Regions from separate parts of the Caloramator mitchellensis genome, predicted to be linked through region 2. Evidence: a T-box and tRNA genes for the amino acid it is inferred to sense, from the RefSeq annotation. Region 2 holds a T-box; the other holds one or more tRNA genes.
What was found. The T-box of region 2 lies ahead of cysS (cysteine--tRNA ligase). A T-box ahead of a tRNA ligase gene usually reads a tRNA of that ligase, here a tRNA-Cys.
Positions count from the first base shown of each region.

Region 1: it encodes a tRNA-Cys, which carries the amino acid that the T-box ahead of cysS (cysteine--tRNA ligase) is inferred to sense. The anticodon was not compared.

Region 1 covers NZ_LKHP01000004.1:162,868-170,568, reverse strand. The annotation lists gene ABG79_RS05020 (alpha/beta-type small acid-soluble spore protein) at 45-275, shown strand; gene ABG79_RS05015 (type I phosphomannose isomerase catalytic subunit) at 276-1,223, opposite strand; gene ABG79_RS05010 (class I SAM-dependent DNA methyltransferase) at 1,340-2,068, shown strand; gene hslO (Hsp33 family molecular chaperone HslO) at 2,081-2,953, shown strand; tRNA gene ABG79_RS05000 (tRNA-Val) at 3,077-3,152, shown strand; tRNA gene ABG79_RS04995 (tRNA-Asp) at 3,195-3,271, shown strand; tRNA gene ABG79_RS04990 (tRNA-Phe) at 3,275-3,350, shown strand; tRNA gene ABG79_RS04985 (tRNA-Gly) at 3,352-3,427, shown strand; tRNA gene ABG79_RS04980 (tRNA-Cys) at 3,437-3,511, shown strand; gene ABG79_RS04975 (2-hydroxyacyl-CoA dehydratase) at 3,797-7,701, shown strand, end outside.
Region 2 covers NZ_LKHP01000010.1:34,718-42,418, reverse strand. The annotation lists gene ABG79_RS08870 (pseudouridine-5'-phosphate glycosidase) at 1-131, opposite strand, end outside; gene ABG79_RS08865 (carbohydrate kinase) at 128-1,219, opposite strand; gene cysS (cysteine--tRNA ligase) at 1,334-2,731, opposite strand; T-box leader at 2,814-3,019, opposite strand; gene gltX (glutamate--tRNA ligase) at 3,071-4,525, opposite strand; gene ABG79_RS08850 (alpha/beta hydrolase) at 4,626-5,438, opposite strand; gene ABG79_RS08845 (rhomboid family intramembrane serine protease) at 5,551-6,411, shown strand; gene ABG79_RS08840 (DUF1294 domain-containing protein) at 6,494-6,751, opposite strand; gene ABG79_RS08835 (threonine aldolase family protein) at 6,821-7,701, opposite strand, start outside.

The sequences.
Region 1 (7,701 bases), on a different contig from region 2:
AAAAAAACACCTCTCTGTAATACTAAAAACAGGGAGGTGTTTTCATGACTACGCCCTTCAAAAAAATTGTAAAGTCTAAAATTAAGGCTAAAAAAGAGCTTTCTGAAAAGGAAAAGGAAAGAGAAAAAATTAAATTCGAAATAGCTGAAGAATTAGGACTTATAGATAAAGTTAGAAAATATGGATGGAGCGGATTAACTGCAGAAGAAACTGGACGCATTGGAGGAATAATGACCAAATTAAATAAGGACGCTGGACGAAAGTGGAATGAATAATTAGGCTTTAGTTTCTAATAAAGTTATTTTGCCTAATATTTCATATTCATCAAGTTCTGCTGGCATCAAGAAACTGTCGCCGCAATTTATTTTATATGAGATTCCATTGTATAAAACTTCTCCTTCTCCTTCTACAGCTGTGTATACTTTGAAACTACCATTACAGTTTGATTTATAACTTAGATTGACTTTGATTATACTTACTTCGAAATAAGGGCACTTTATTGCATCTGCAATTTCATAGCCGTCAAATGATTTAAACTCTGGTTTTAACACATTTCCTTCAAAATTAAAATTGATTACATCAAGCGCCTTATCAATATGAAGTTCTCGCCTTTTTCCTTCTTTATCAACTCTATTCCAATCATAAAGCCTATATGTTACATCACTGCTCTGCTGTATTTCTGCAAGCAATAACCCATCCATAATTGCATGAACGGTTCCAGAAGGAATGAAGATCACATCACCTTTAGATACATTTACATAATTTAAACATTCCTCAACCTTGTTTAAATTTATCGCTTCAATAAATTTTTCTTTTGATATTTCACTCTTTAAACCATAAACTAATTGAGCATTTTCCTTAGCATCTATCACATACCACATTTCTGTTTTGCCAAATTGATTTTCAAACTTTTTAGCATAATCATCATCAGGATGAACCTGAACGGAAAGTTTATCATTTGCATCAATCAATTTAACTAGAAGTGGGAAAGAGTTATATTTTTTCCCAAGAATTATTTCACCGTATGAATCTATTACTTCCTTCAAAGTTGTCCCTTTTAGTTCGCCGTTTCTAATGATGCTCATTCCACTTTTATGGCAAGAAACCTCCCAGCTTTCTGCTATATTTCCATCGGGTATATTTCGATTAAAGTATTTTTCTAATTTTCTTCCTCCCCATATTATTTCCTTATATACAGGCTCAAAAAACAAAGGATACAACAAATAAATCCCCTCCCATAAAATTGCTGACAATATTATACAATAAAATATAAATATATAATAGACTTTATTTGATTAATATAATAAAATATATAGAGAAATTTAAGCGGGGTGGGAGAATGCAATATATTGAACTCGCACAGATTTACGACAAGATGATAGACATAGATTATGACTCTTGGAAAAGATTTATAGAAAAGTATATGAATTTAAATGGAATAGATTATAATGGGAAAACTGTCCTTGAACTAGCCTGCGGGACTGGTAACATGACTCAAAGGTTATATGATATGGGATTAAAGGTAGTAGCCCTTGATGTTTCAGAAGATATGCTGAATTTTGCAAGAAATAAAATAAAAAATAAGGATGTAGTATTTATAAATCAAGACATGAGAGATTTGAAGTTTGACAAAAAATTTGATTTCATATTCTGCCATAATGATGGATTAAACTATATAATTGAAGATGAAGAATTGATTGATATTTTCAACAGAGTCAATAATCATCTAAATGAATGTGGCTTATTTTTATTTGATATAAGTTCTGAATACAAATTAAAAAAAATAATAGGAAACAACTCCTTTACATTGAATGAAGACGATTACTGCTATATATGGGATAACTATATAGATGATGATATTTTAGATATGTATATTACATTCTTTGTAAAGGAAGGCAAACTATTTAAGAGAATAGATGAACACCATGTTCAAAGAGCGCATACTTGTGATAAAATAGTTAATATGCTCAAGAATACAGGATACAAAAAAGTTGAAATATATGATGATTATTCGTTTAATAACATTCACAATGAGACTTTAAGAATCACCTTTGTAGCTAAAAAATAAGGAGGTCAAAATATGGCATATATTTTAAGAGCGACAGCAGCAAATGGAGATATAAGATTATTTGCAGCTATTACAACTGATATGGTAGAAGAGGCAAGGAGGATACACAACCTTTCACCTACTGCATCTGCAGCGCTTGGGAGGTTTATGACAGTAGCTTCAATGATGGGAACAATGCTCAAGGGGGAGCGGGATACCATTACACTTTCTCTTAATGGTGGAGGCTCAATTGGCAATATGGTAGCTGTTTCAAACCCTAAGGGCAATGTCAAGGCTTATGTATCAAATCCAGGAGCAGATCTTCCGCTAAATGAAAAAGGCAAATTAGATGTTGGTAGAATAGTAGGTGTGAATGGCTTTTTAAACGTAGTAAAGGATTTAGGGCTAAAGGAACCCTACGTTGGTCAGGTGCCATTAAGAACAGGTGAGATAGGTGACGATATTGCATACTATTTTACAGTATCTGAACAAGTTCCATCGGCAGTTGTGCTTGGTGTTTTAGTTGATACAGATATTTCTATTAAAGCTGCGGGTGGACTTATTATCCAGATGATGCCAGGTGCAAATGAATTTTTAGCAGACATAATCACATTTAGACTTCAGGAAATTCCTCCACTATCAACACTGATTGCTGAAGGAAAATCAGGTGAAGAGATATTAAATATGTTGTTTGATGATATGGATTTGAAAATATACGAAAAAATAGACTGCCGATACGAATGTGATTGTTCAAGAGAAAGGGTTGAAAGGGCATTGATTGCACTCGGAAAAGAAGAACTACAAAGGCTGCATGACGAAGAGGAATCTATTCAACTTGAATGCCATTTCTGTGATAAGAAATATAAGTTCACAAAGGAAGAAATTAAGAAACTAATTGATAAATAAAATAAATTAAAAAAAAGGTGTTGACATAAGTGCAAAAATGATATAATATATTACATGTCGGCAGCGCCAATAAGGCAAAGTTGACAAAGATAAGTTTTGATGATATAATCAAAACATCGATGTGGGCGCATAGCTCAGCTGGGAGAGCATCTGCCTTACAAGCAGAGGGTCATAGGTTCGAGCCCTATTGTGCCCACCAAATCTTAATCTTAAGTGCCTGGCACCTAAGATTAAGTTTCTTGGCCCAGTAGCTCAGTTGGTTAGAGTGCCGGCCTGTCACGCCGGAGGTCGAGGGTTCGAGCCCCTTCTGGGTCGCCAACTGGCCAGATAGCTCAGTAGGTAGAGCAGGGGACTGAAAATCCCCGTGTCGCTGGTTCGATTCCGGCTCTGGCCACCATGCGGGAATAGCTCAGTTGGTAGAGCGTCACCTTGCCAAGGTGAAAGTCGCGGGTTCGAGTCCCGTTTCCCGCTCCAACTAAATATGGCGGCATAGCCAAGTGGTAAGGCACAGGTCTGCAAAACCTTCATTCCCCGGTTCAAATCCGGGTGCCGCCTCCATACAATGCAGCTTGCAATATTGCAAGCTGCTTTTTCTTTTGGTGACATTCACTTGATTTCTTGACTTCTTGATTTGTTTGTCAATTTGAACATGCGTCCTTGATAAATGGCAATTTACAAAGATACTAATCGCAAATAAAAGATAAATGGCTTTAGTTTGTCTGTTTTGAGCAAATCAACTGAATTAGACCAATAAATAGAATATTTTGGATTTGTTGCTTTTATTTTAGAGTATTAGAATTAAATTCAGATTGTTACTTAGCTTACTTGAAAGAAGGGAAAATAATGGGTTATGAGTATTTATTGGGATTAGATGTTGGCTCAACTACCGTCAAATTAGTAATATTAGATAAATATAACAAAATAGTAAACAGCAAATATAAGCGTCATTACGCTGATGTTGTCAATACTGTTAAGGAAGTTTTAACTGATGCAAAGCAGATAATTGGGGATAAAAAAATAAAGATAGCTGTCACTGGTTCGGCTGGAATTGGAATTTCAAAATGGTTAGATTTGCCTTTTGAGCAGGAGGTAATTGCGGCTACAAAGGCTGTTAATATATATGCTCCTGAAACAAATATAGCTATAGAGCTTGGAGGAGAAGATGCTAAAATCACCTATTTTAGCGGCAGCATAGAACAAAGAATGAATGGGAGTTGCGCTGGAGGAACAGGAGCATTTATTGACCAAATGGCAGGATTGATGGAAACAGACGCTATAGGGTTAAATGAATTGGCAAAAAGTTATAAAGTAATTTACCCAATTGCTTCAAGATGCGGTGTATTTGCAAAAACCGATATTCAAGCCCTTATAAACGAAGGAGTAAAAAAGGAAGATATAGCGGCTTCTGTGTTTCAAGCAGTTGTAAACCAAACGATAAGCGGATTGGCTGCAGGGAGGAAAATAACGGGAAAAGTAGCTTTTTTAGGTGGTCCACTTTATTTTTTAAGTGAACTTAGAAAAAGGTTTATAGAGACTCTAAATATAGATATTAATGATGCAATTTTTCCTGAAAATTCTCAGCTATTTGTAGCACTTGGCGCAGCGCACGTTGCAAAGGATAAGGAAACATTCAAACTTGAAACAATTTTAGACAAGCTTCAAGATACTACTCTTTTTTTGAATAAAGAAATAAATGTCCTAAGTCCTTTATTTGAAAATGAAAACTACTATATAAGTTTTAAAACAAGGCATGAGCAAAATAAAATTAAAAGAAAAAATATTGCTCAGCATAAGGGAGAATGCTTTTTAGGAATAGATGCTGGGTCAACTACTACAAAGGCAGTTTTAATAGACGCTGAGAATAATCTATTATTTAGTCTTTACTCAAATAATCAAGGAAACCCTGTTAATGCGGTATTAAACATAATCAAAAAAATTTATAAAGAACTTCCAGACAACGCACATATCGCCAAGTCATGCGTTACAGGTTACGGAGAAGGATTAATAAAGGCTGGCTTTTCAATAGATGAATCTGAAGTTGAAACCATTGCACACTATAAAGCAGCAGAATTCTTTGATCCGAACGTCGATTTTATACTAGATATCGGCGGTCAGGATATGAAATGCATCAGAGTTAAAAATGGAGTAATAGAAAATATAGTATTGAACGAGGCTTGTTCATCGGGTTGCGGTTCATTTATAGAATCTTTTGCAAAATCATTAGGTATGGCCATAGAAGATTTTGCAAAGGAGGCATTATTTTCAAAAAATCCCGTTGATTTGGGCTCAAGGTGCACAGTTTTTATGAACTCAAAAGTGAAACAAGCTCAAAAGGAAGGTGCAAGTGTTGCTGACATTTCAGCAGGGCTATCGTTTTCGGTTATTAAAAATGCATTGCAAAAAGTTATCAAGATAAGAAATATTGAAGATTTAGGAGAAAAAATAATTGTCCAAGGAGGCACCTTTTATAATGAAGCAGTTCTTAGAGCATTTGAACTGGTGTCTGGTAAGGAAGCGATACGACCTGACATATCTGGCTTGATGGGAGCATTTGGAGCAGCTTTAATAGCAAAGGAAAGGTTTGCACATGGAGAAAAGTCGAGCATAATTTCAAGCGAGGGATTAGAAAAATTTGAAATTAAACAATCGCATACAAGATGCAAATTATGCACAAACAATTGTCAGTTAACAATAAGCACATTTGGCGATGGTAAGAAATTTGTATCAGGCAATAGGTGTGAAAAAGGCGCTGGAAATTTTAGTGTAAAAAGCGATGTCCCAAATCTTTATGAGTATAAGTATAAAAGATTGTTTGAATATAAACCTTTAGATGAATCAATAGCGAAAAGAGGCATAATTGGAATACCAAGGGTTTTAAATATTTATGAAAACTACCCACTATGGCATACATTTTTTTCTGAACTTGGATTTAGAGTTGTTTTATCCGATAAGTCAAACAAAAAAATATATGAACTTGGCATGGAGACAATACCTTCCGATACCGTATGTTATCCAGCGAAAATTGTTCATGGACATATAGTAAATCTTATACAAAAGGGTGTCAAAACTATTTTTTATCCTTCTGTAGTTTATGAGAAAAAAGAGTTTTTGGACGCAAACAATCACTACAATTGTCCAATTGTGACTTCATATTCAGAAGTTATAAAAAATAATATGGATATATTAAATGAAAATGGAATCAAATTTCTAAATCCTTTTATTAGCTTAGAAAATGAAAAAATGCTCAGCAATTCTTTATTCAAATCATTATGTGAATTTGGCATTACAAAAAAAGAAATAGAAGAGGCGCTGAAAGCTGCATTATATGAATTTGAAAATTACAAAAGGGATATAAGAAAAAAGGGAGAGGAGACTTTAAGCTATCTAATCAAGACTGGAAAAAAGGGTATTGTTCTTGCAGGAAGGCCATATCATATAGACCCAGAAATAAATCATGGCATTCCAAATGTAATAAATTCATTTGGAATTGCGGTATTAACAGAGGATTCGATAAGCCATATTAAGGGTCTTAAAAATCCCTTAAGAGTAGTTGACCAATGGACTTACCACTCAAGAATATATAGAGCAGCAAACCTAATATCTGACTATAACAATATTGATATTATAGAACTAAACTCATTTGGATGTGGTCTTGATGCAATAGTTATGGACCAAGTAAAGGACATAGTTGAGGGCAGTGGCAAAATATATACTTCTATTAAAATAGATGAAGGAACTAACTTAGGTGCTATAAAGATTAGAATAAGAAGCCTTATTGCTGCACTAAAAGAAAGGGATAAAAAAGGAATGTTGCCGGTTAAAGTGAAAAGTATAAAAAATCCGGTATTCACAAAAAAGATGCGAAAAGAGTATACAATTTTAGCACCTCAAATGTCTCCTGTTCATTTTGAGATATTGGAAAAGGCCTTTGAGGTGAGCGGATACAAATTAAAAGTTTTGCCTTCGGTTGATAAGAATTCTATAGAAGAAGGTTTAAAATATGTAAACAACGATGCATGCTACCCATCCATAATAGTAATAGGGCAAATAATTAACGCTCTCAAATCAGGGGATTTTGATACAAACTCAACTGCAGTAATGATGACGCAAACTGGAGGGGGATGTAGAGCTACTAACTATATTGCTCTGCTTAAAAAAGCGTTAATCGATGCAGGCTTTAGCAATGTTCCAGTTATATCTTTGAACTCTAAAGGACTTGAAAAACAACCAGGATTTGAACTTTCACCCATGCTTATACACCGTGGATTGATGGCAGTAGTTTATGGGGATTTGTTAAACAGACTGATTTTGAGAACAAGACCATACGAAAAAGTAAAAGGTAATGCTAATGAATTATTTGAAGAGTGGAAATTCAGTATTTTTGAAAATATCAAGAATGGAAGTTTAAAACAATTTAAAGAAAATATTTGGGATATAGTAAAAGATTTCGATAATGTAAAAGTAGAAAATATACAGAAGCCAAGAGTCGGGATCGTTGGCGAAATACTTGTTAAATATCATCCAACAGCCAATAATGAAATTGTTAAAATACTTGAAGAAGAGGGAGCTGAAGCAGTTCAACCAGATTTAGCAGACTTTTTACTTTATTCTGCCTATGATGAGAAATATAAGTTTGATAATTTAACAGGGGATTTTTCGAAAATGTTTGCGGGAAAAATAACTATTTCTGCAATAGAGTTTTATAGAAAAGAGGTTAGAAGGGCATTGGAAAACAGCATACGCTTTAA
Region 2 (7,701 bases):
TTAAGTGCAGTTTCTACATTTTGTGGATAAGGCATTCCGTGTGAGATTATAGTGGATTCAAGTGCTACAACCGGTTTGCCAAGTTTTAGTGCCTTTTCTACTTCCTTACCAATTTCAATATAATTCATCATAATCCCATCTCCTTTATTATATAGTTTATATTTTCTATGCTCATATTTTGATTGATTGTATCCTCTGATAACAGCGCAAGCACCGATGCAGCTGTAGAAAACTTAGCGGTTGAGTGTATATCAAAATCATTTAAATAGGCAAAAACAAGCCCTGCTACAAATGCATCTCCTGCCCCAGTTGCATTCTTAACTTCTACTTTAGGGGTTTTAAATAAGTTTAGTCTTGATTCGTCTCCATAGTAAATTCCATCCTCGCCAAGGGTTATAAATACTTTCTTTACTCCTCTATTTAAAAAATATTCTGCTGCTCTTTTCAAATCGTTTTCAGATTCTATCTTAATTCCTGACAACACTTCTGCTTCATACTTGTTTGGTTTTATACAGTAAAACTTTCCTATAAAATTCTTAACCTTCATTGCTTTATTAGTTGAAACTGTGTCTAAAAATACAGGAATATTAAAATTTTCTATGATATATTTTATAATTTCTTCAGGAATATTAGTATCTAGAACTATGCATTTAGATTTTTTTATCATTCCTTCATTTTCTTTAATATAGTCTACTTTAAAATCGTCATAAATATCCATACAGGAAAGTGCAACTGCCATATCTCCTTTATCATCCTGAATAGATAAATATGTTGATGTTTGGGATATATCTAAAACCTTTGATAAACTCATATCCAATCCAATTTTTTTAGAGTGCTCGATTATCTTTTTCCCATACAAATCATCACCAACCAACGTTAATAGCTTTGTATTTACCCCAAGCCTTACTAAATTTTCAGCTATATTTCTTGCAACTCCACCTATTGAAATTTTCATCCTTCCTGGATTGGAATCTCTCAAATTAAGCTTACCCTTTGGAAAACCTAATAAATCTATATTAGCTCCTCCAATTGCAACAACATATTCATCCTCATCTGATAAAATATAACCTTTGCCCTTAATAAGTCCCTTTTTCATAAGGTTTGTAATATGAACTGCAACAGATGACCGTGTAATACCTAACATGCTTGCCATTTCTTCCTGTGAAATCAAAGGATTGTCTTTGATAATGTTTAATATTTCTCTTTCCCTATTCGTCATACAATCACCTTAACTTTTGCTTATATATTAATCATATGTTTATATTTTACCCATTTTAATAAATTTATGCAACAAAAAAGTGAAACTTAGGTGCCAGGCACCCAAGTTTCACTTTTACATTCTCTTCCATCTAACTCCCTGTGGAGTATCTTCAAGTATTATTCCCATCGCCTTCAAATCGTCTCTTATCTTATCTGCAAGGGCAAAATTCTTTTCCTTTCTTGCCTTTTGCCTTTCTTCTATAAGCCTTTCTATTTCTTCATCAATATTTCCCTTTGTTGTTTTTTCAAGTATTCCAAGAGGTTTTCCAAGTTCCCTTATAAGGTTCAATGCCTTTTCAGCAAGTTTTTTCGCTGAAGTTTCCTTTATATTTGTGTTGACTTCTCTAACTAAGTCGAATATAACTGATATTCCATCAGCGGTATTGAAATCATCATCCATAACTTCGATGTATCTTTCTCTAAATTTATCGAGATTGTTTGATAATTCTACTTCTGCCCCATTAAGTTCTCTATCTTCTGCAACTTCAATTACATGTTCAAGATTTCCTATAGCATTATACATTCTCTCAAGGGCTGATTTTGCCTGGTCTAGTAAGTCCAAGCTAAAGTTTATTGGATTTCTATAATGTCCTGAGAGCATAAATAGTCTCACAACTTCTGCATCATATTTTTCAAGTATCTCCCTAGCTGTAAAGAAGTTGTTTAATGACTTTGACATCTTCTGGTTGTTAACGTTAAGGTATGCAACATGCATCCAGTAATTAGCAAACGGTTTTTCATTTCTTGCTTCACTTTGGGCGATTTCATTTTCATGGTGTGGGAATACAAGGTCTGCCCCACCTCCGTGAATATCTATTGTTTCACCTAAAAGATTGCACGCCATTGTTGAGCATTCAATATGCCAGCCAGGTCTGCCCATTCCCCATGGGCTCTCCCATGCAGGTTCACCTGGCTTTTGTGCCTTCCAAAGGGCAAAGTCCATTGGATTTTTCTTTCTCTCATCTATATCTATTCTTGCACCCGCTTCTAAATCTTCTATGCTCTGATGCGATAGTTTCCCATATTCTTCGAATTTAGTTGTATCAAAATATACATCCCCATCAACAGCATAGGCATACCCCTTATCAACTAAGTCCTTTACGAACTTTATTATTTCATCCATATATTCAGTAGCCCTTGGATTGTATGTCGCTCTTTGAATTTTAAGTCCATCTGCATCCTTGTAATATTCAGCTATATATTTTTCTGCTACGTCCTTTACTGTTACTCCCTCTTCATTAGCTCTTTTAATCATTTTGTCATCGATATCAGTAAAGTTTTGAATAAAATTCACCTTATATCCTCTGTATTCAAAATATCTTCTAATCGTATCGAATACAAGGAATGTTCTGGCATTTCCAATATGGAAGTAGTTATATACAGTTGGACCGCAGGCATACATTTTAACCTCGCCTTCTGTAATCGGCTTAAATTCTTCCTTTTGCCTTGTCAAGGTATTATAAATCTTAATAGCCATATCAATATCTCCTTTCTATCTACTATTATTATTCTATGTCGATTATCTTAAACTGCATCTAAAAACCCCTTCATCTTGTAAAGACGAAGGGGACTTCGCGGTTCCACTCTACTTAGGATAAACCTCACTCAAAATTATAACGGATTTACCGTCCTTGCCTACTTCTTTCGGCAAGAAAGCTCCGGGACGCACCTTCAGAAGTTTCACTGCTGCTGCTTTCAGCCTACGACAGCAACTCTCTAAAAGCTAAACCTTCCTACTCCTTCCCATCAATGCCTATACAGATTATTGTTAGAAAATATTATATCAAAAAAATCTTACACAATCAAATCATTACATTAAGTTTTCCTTTACAAAACCAAGTCTTTTTATTATTGTTTCTCTTCCAAGTATTTCTATTATATTTACAAGTTCTGGTCCATGAACCTGGCCTGTTAATGCAACTCTAATTGGCATAAAGAGTGCTTTCCCCTTCGCTCCAGTTCTATTCTTTAATTCTTTAAATACGTTTTGTGCAAAGTTTGAATCAATCGCTTCTGCTTCTTTTACCATAGTTTCAAATTCATTTATAAGACCAAGAACATGCTCTTGTTTTAAAACTTCTGCTGCTTCTTCATTTTCAAGTTTAACTTCTTCTCCAAAGAAAATATTAACATGGTTAACTATATCACCAACAAATGAGAGTCCATCTCTAACTGTTTCAACAACCTTAGTTAACCATTCCTTCTTTTCATTGATATCGTTTTCTGTTATAAATCCTGCATTTACAAGATGTGGAATAGCAAGCTCTACTATTCTCTCTATTGGGCTCTTTCTTATGTATATTCCATTTATGTGGTTTAATTTGTCGATATCGAATACAGCAGGATTCTTAACAACTCTGTTAAGGTCAAATTTTTCAACAAGTTCCTCAAGTGAGAAAATTTCTTCTTCACCCTCTGGCGACCATCCAAGAAGTGCTAAAAAGTTTACAATTGCTTCTGGCAGATATCCCGCATCCCTGTATTGTTCAACCCACGTAGAACCATGGCGCTTGCTCATCTTTGTTCTGTCTTTTCCAAGAATTAGTGAAACATGGGCAAACTTTGGAACTTCAAATCCGAGAGCTTTATATATTAGTATTTGCCTTGGAGTATTTGAAAGATGCTCTTCTCCTCTTATAACAGTTGTAATCTGCATTAAATAATCATCAATTGTAACCGCAAAGTTGTATACAGGAATTCCATCGGATTTTACTATAATAAAATCGCCTATATCCTTTGAATTGAATTCAACTCTTCCTCTTACTATATCTTCAACAACTATAAGTTCATCATCTGGAACTCTAAATCTAACTACTGGCTTTCTTCCTTCTTTTTCATAGGCCTCCTTTTGCTCTTTAGTTAGGTGTCTGCACTTTCCAGAATATCTTGGCATCTCACCTCTTTTTAAAGCCTCTTCCCTTTCCTTTTCAAGTTCTTCTTCACTGCAGTAGCAAAGATACGCTCTACCTTCAGCCAATAATTTTTCTACATACGGATTATATATTCCAACTCTTTCTGTCGAACGATATGGTCCGTGTTCTCCTCCAACTTCAATTCCTTCATCCCAATCGATTCCAAGCCATCTCAATCCTTCAAGAATAACCTTTTCTGACTCTTCTGTTGAACGGTTAAGGTCAGTATCCTCAATTCTAACCAAGAATTTTCCGCCTGTATGTCTAGCATATAAATAGTTAAATAGTGCTGTTCTAGCTCCTCCGATATGCAAATGCCCTGTTGGACTTGGGGCAAATCTAACTCTCTCCATCACTACACCTCCAAAAATATTACGCTCAATTACTAATTTTAATTATATTTTCCCTATTTTTCAACAAAAATATATTAAAAGAGTGCAACCGTGCACCCTTTTATTTGTTGTATATAAATTTAATAAATTCAGGAAATCTTTTTGCCCAGTATTTTTCGCTGTGTGTTGCTCCCTCATCAATTAAAAGCTTTACATTTTCAATTGAAATTTTTCTTGATATAGTTTCGTTTAACCTAAGTGTTCCATTTACATATATATCTGGAAACTCTTTTATTTTATCGTTGCTGGTTTCATTTGTCCCAATATCAAGATAAATCCTCATTTCGACCGTTGTAAGATTCTCTTCAATAAAATCGATTAACTCCTCTTCTGCAAACCATGCAGCAGTTGAAAATGCTCCAATTTTTGAAAATATATCTTGATACTTTATTCCTATGTATAGAGAAATTACTCCTCCCATTGAGCTTCCTGCAATCATAGTATTTTGTCTATCCTTTAATGTTCTAAATTCACTGTCTATCATAGGTTTTAATGTCTCTACGATAAACTTTGAATATTCTTCTCCTTCACCGCCAACATATTCTAGTTCACTTTTATCAAGCATCTTAGGTATCTCAAAGTTTTTCCAAGGTGAATACTCGTCTAATCTTTTAAATCCTTCCCTATTGCAGTCAATTCCCACAACAATTATTCCATCTGTTACCCCTTCCCTTTGAAGATTATCAAGTGTTTTATCCACTTCCCATGAGTATCCTGAATGTTCACTCTTATCAAACAAATTTTGTCCATCGTGCATATACAAAACGGGATAATTTTTATTTGAAATAAAGTAATCATAAGGTAAATAAACTCTTATCTTCCGATTTCTATTCAGTTGTGGAATAATAATATCTTTAACTATTTTTCGTTCCATACGTCCCCCTCCAATCCAAAGGATTAACCCTATTATTTATTATATTAATCTAATTGTCAAGTTTTAGCAAAACCTATATAATAATATAAAACACATTGAAAGGAAGATTGAAATGAAATGGATATATAGATTAGAATCCCGGTTTAAAAAATTTACTATAAAAAATATTATGTTTTATATAGTTGCTATAACTGGATTTGTTTTCATAGCATCTATTGTAAATCCATTAATTATAGACTATTTGATTCTAAACCCAGAATTAGTCTTTAAAGGTCAAGTTTGGCGGCTTATAACTTTTCTTTTTATCCCACCTTCCTCCAGTGTTCTATTTTTATTTATCATTTTATATTTCTACTATTGGATAGGATTAAATCTTGAACATCATTGGGGAAGCTTTAAATTTAATCTGTATTATTTGATAGGCGTATTAGCAACAATAATAGGATCAATGATTACAAACATAGATGCAACAGGAAATTACATTAATACATCTATGTTTCTTGCATTTGCTTATCTTTTTCCTGATGTAGAAATATTGATGTTCTTCTTCTTTCCTGTTAAGGTTAAATATCTAGGTTATTTAGAGTGGGCTTATATTATTTACACTGTTTTGTTTTTGCCCTTCCCATTAAAAGCACTTTCAATATTGTCTGTAGTTAACTTCTTGGTATTTTTCGGTAGAGATTTAATTCTAAATACTAATTTGAGAAGAAAATCATTTTCAAGGAGGAGAAAATTTCAGAAAAACTTTAATTCAACAAAGAATTATCGTCATAGGTGCACAGTTTGCGGAATAACTGAAGCTGATGATCCAAAGATGGAGTTTAGGTATTGCTCAAAATGTGCAGGAAGGCATGCATATTGTTCCGAGCATATATTTAATCACGAGCATATAACAGAAGAGGAAGAATTAAATTCAAAGGTTATTGAGTTTAAGCCAAGAAAAGATAAAAAGAATAAATCCCATGAATGATTTAAATGCATTCATGGGATTTTGTATGTTCTATATCTATAAAATTTATCAAAAATCATTTATTTTTTCATTAAAACGATATTTATCTTAAATAATAAATAAGAAAGCCTTGTAAAACTATAATAATCGGAATTCCAATAATAAATTTTAAATGCTTTGTTTTATGATGAAACAGAAACATTCCTAAATATATTCCAATGCTTCCACCGATTGCCGCAATAATGAAAATAGTTTTTTCAGAAATTCTGAACTTGTGTTTTTTTGCTCTTCTCTTATCGATAAACATAATTAAAAGAGCAAATATATTTATAGCTAAAAGAAGTAATAAAATTATATCCATTTGTAGACCTCACATAACCTGGAGTAGGTTTACCTACCCTAATTTAAATTTGTCAAACAATTCAAGAAGTCAAGAAATCAAGTGAATGTCACTCACAAAGGAATCTATGTCTTCCTTGGTAGTGTCAAAGGACGTCATCCACCTAACTTCATTTGTTTCCTCGTTCCAAATATAGAAAAAGTGTTTTTTAAGAAGTTTTTCTATAGTTTGTCTAGGGAGTATTGCAAAAACTGCGTTTGCCTCAACCTTTTGGGTTATTTCAATGCCCTTTATCTCTCTTACTTTACTTTCTAAGTATTTTGCCATTTCGTTTGCATGTTTTGCATTTTCAAACCACAGGTTGTCGCTTAATAAAGCTTCAAACTGTGCTGAAATATATCTCATCTTTGAGTGCAGCTGCATGCTTTGTTTTCTTATAAACTTAAAATCCTTTGAAAGTTCCTTGTTGAAAAACACAACAGCTTCCCCAAACATCATTCCATTTTTAGTTCCTCCAAAGGACAAAACATCAACCCCAGCATCTCTTGTAATTTCTCTTAAGCCTTTATTTAATGAAGCTGCAGCATTTGCAATTCTTGCACCATCCATATGAACAAGCATGTTATTTCTGTGGGCAAAATCAGAAATTTTCTTAATTTCATCCACAGTATACACAGTTCCAAGTTCTGTTGATTGAGTAATTGAAATCACCTTAGGCTGTGAATGGTGTTCAACTCCTAAAGCATGAAGGTGCTTTTCTATATCCTCTACTTGTATTTTTGCGTCTGCACTTGGTAAGGAGATTATCTTGCAGCCTGTATTCTTTTCAGGCGCTCCACACTCATCAGTATTTATATGTGCCCAGGATGAACAAATAATTGAATTATATGGTCTTGTAATTGTTCCAAGCCCTAATACATTTGCCCCTGTTCCGTTGTAAACAAAGTATACGTCTATATCTTCTCCAAAAA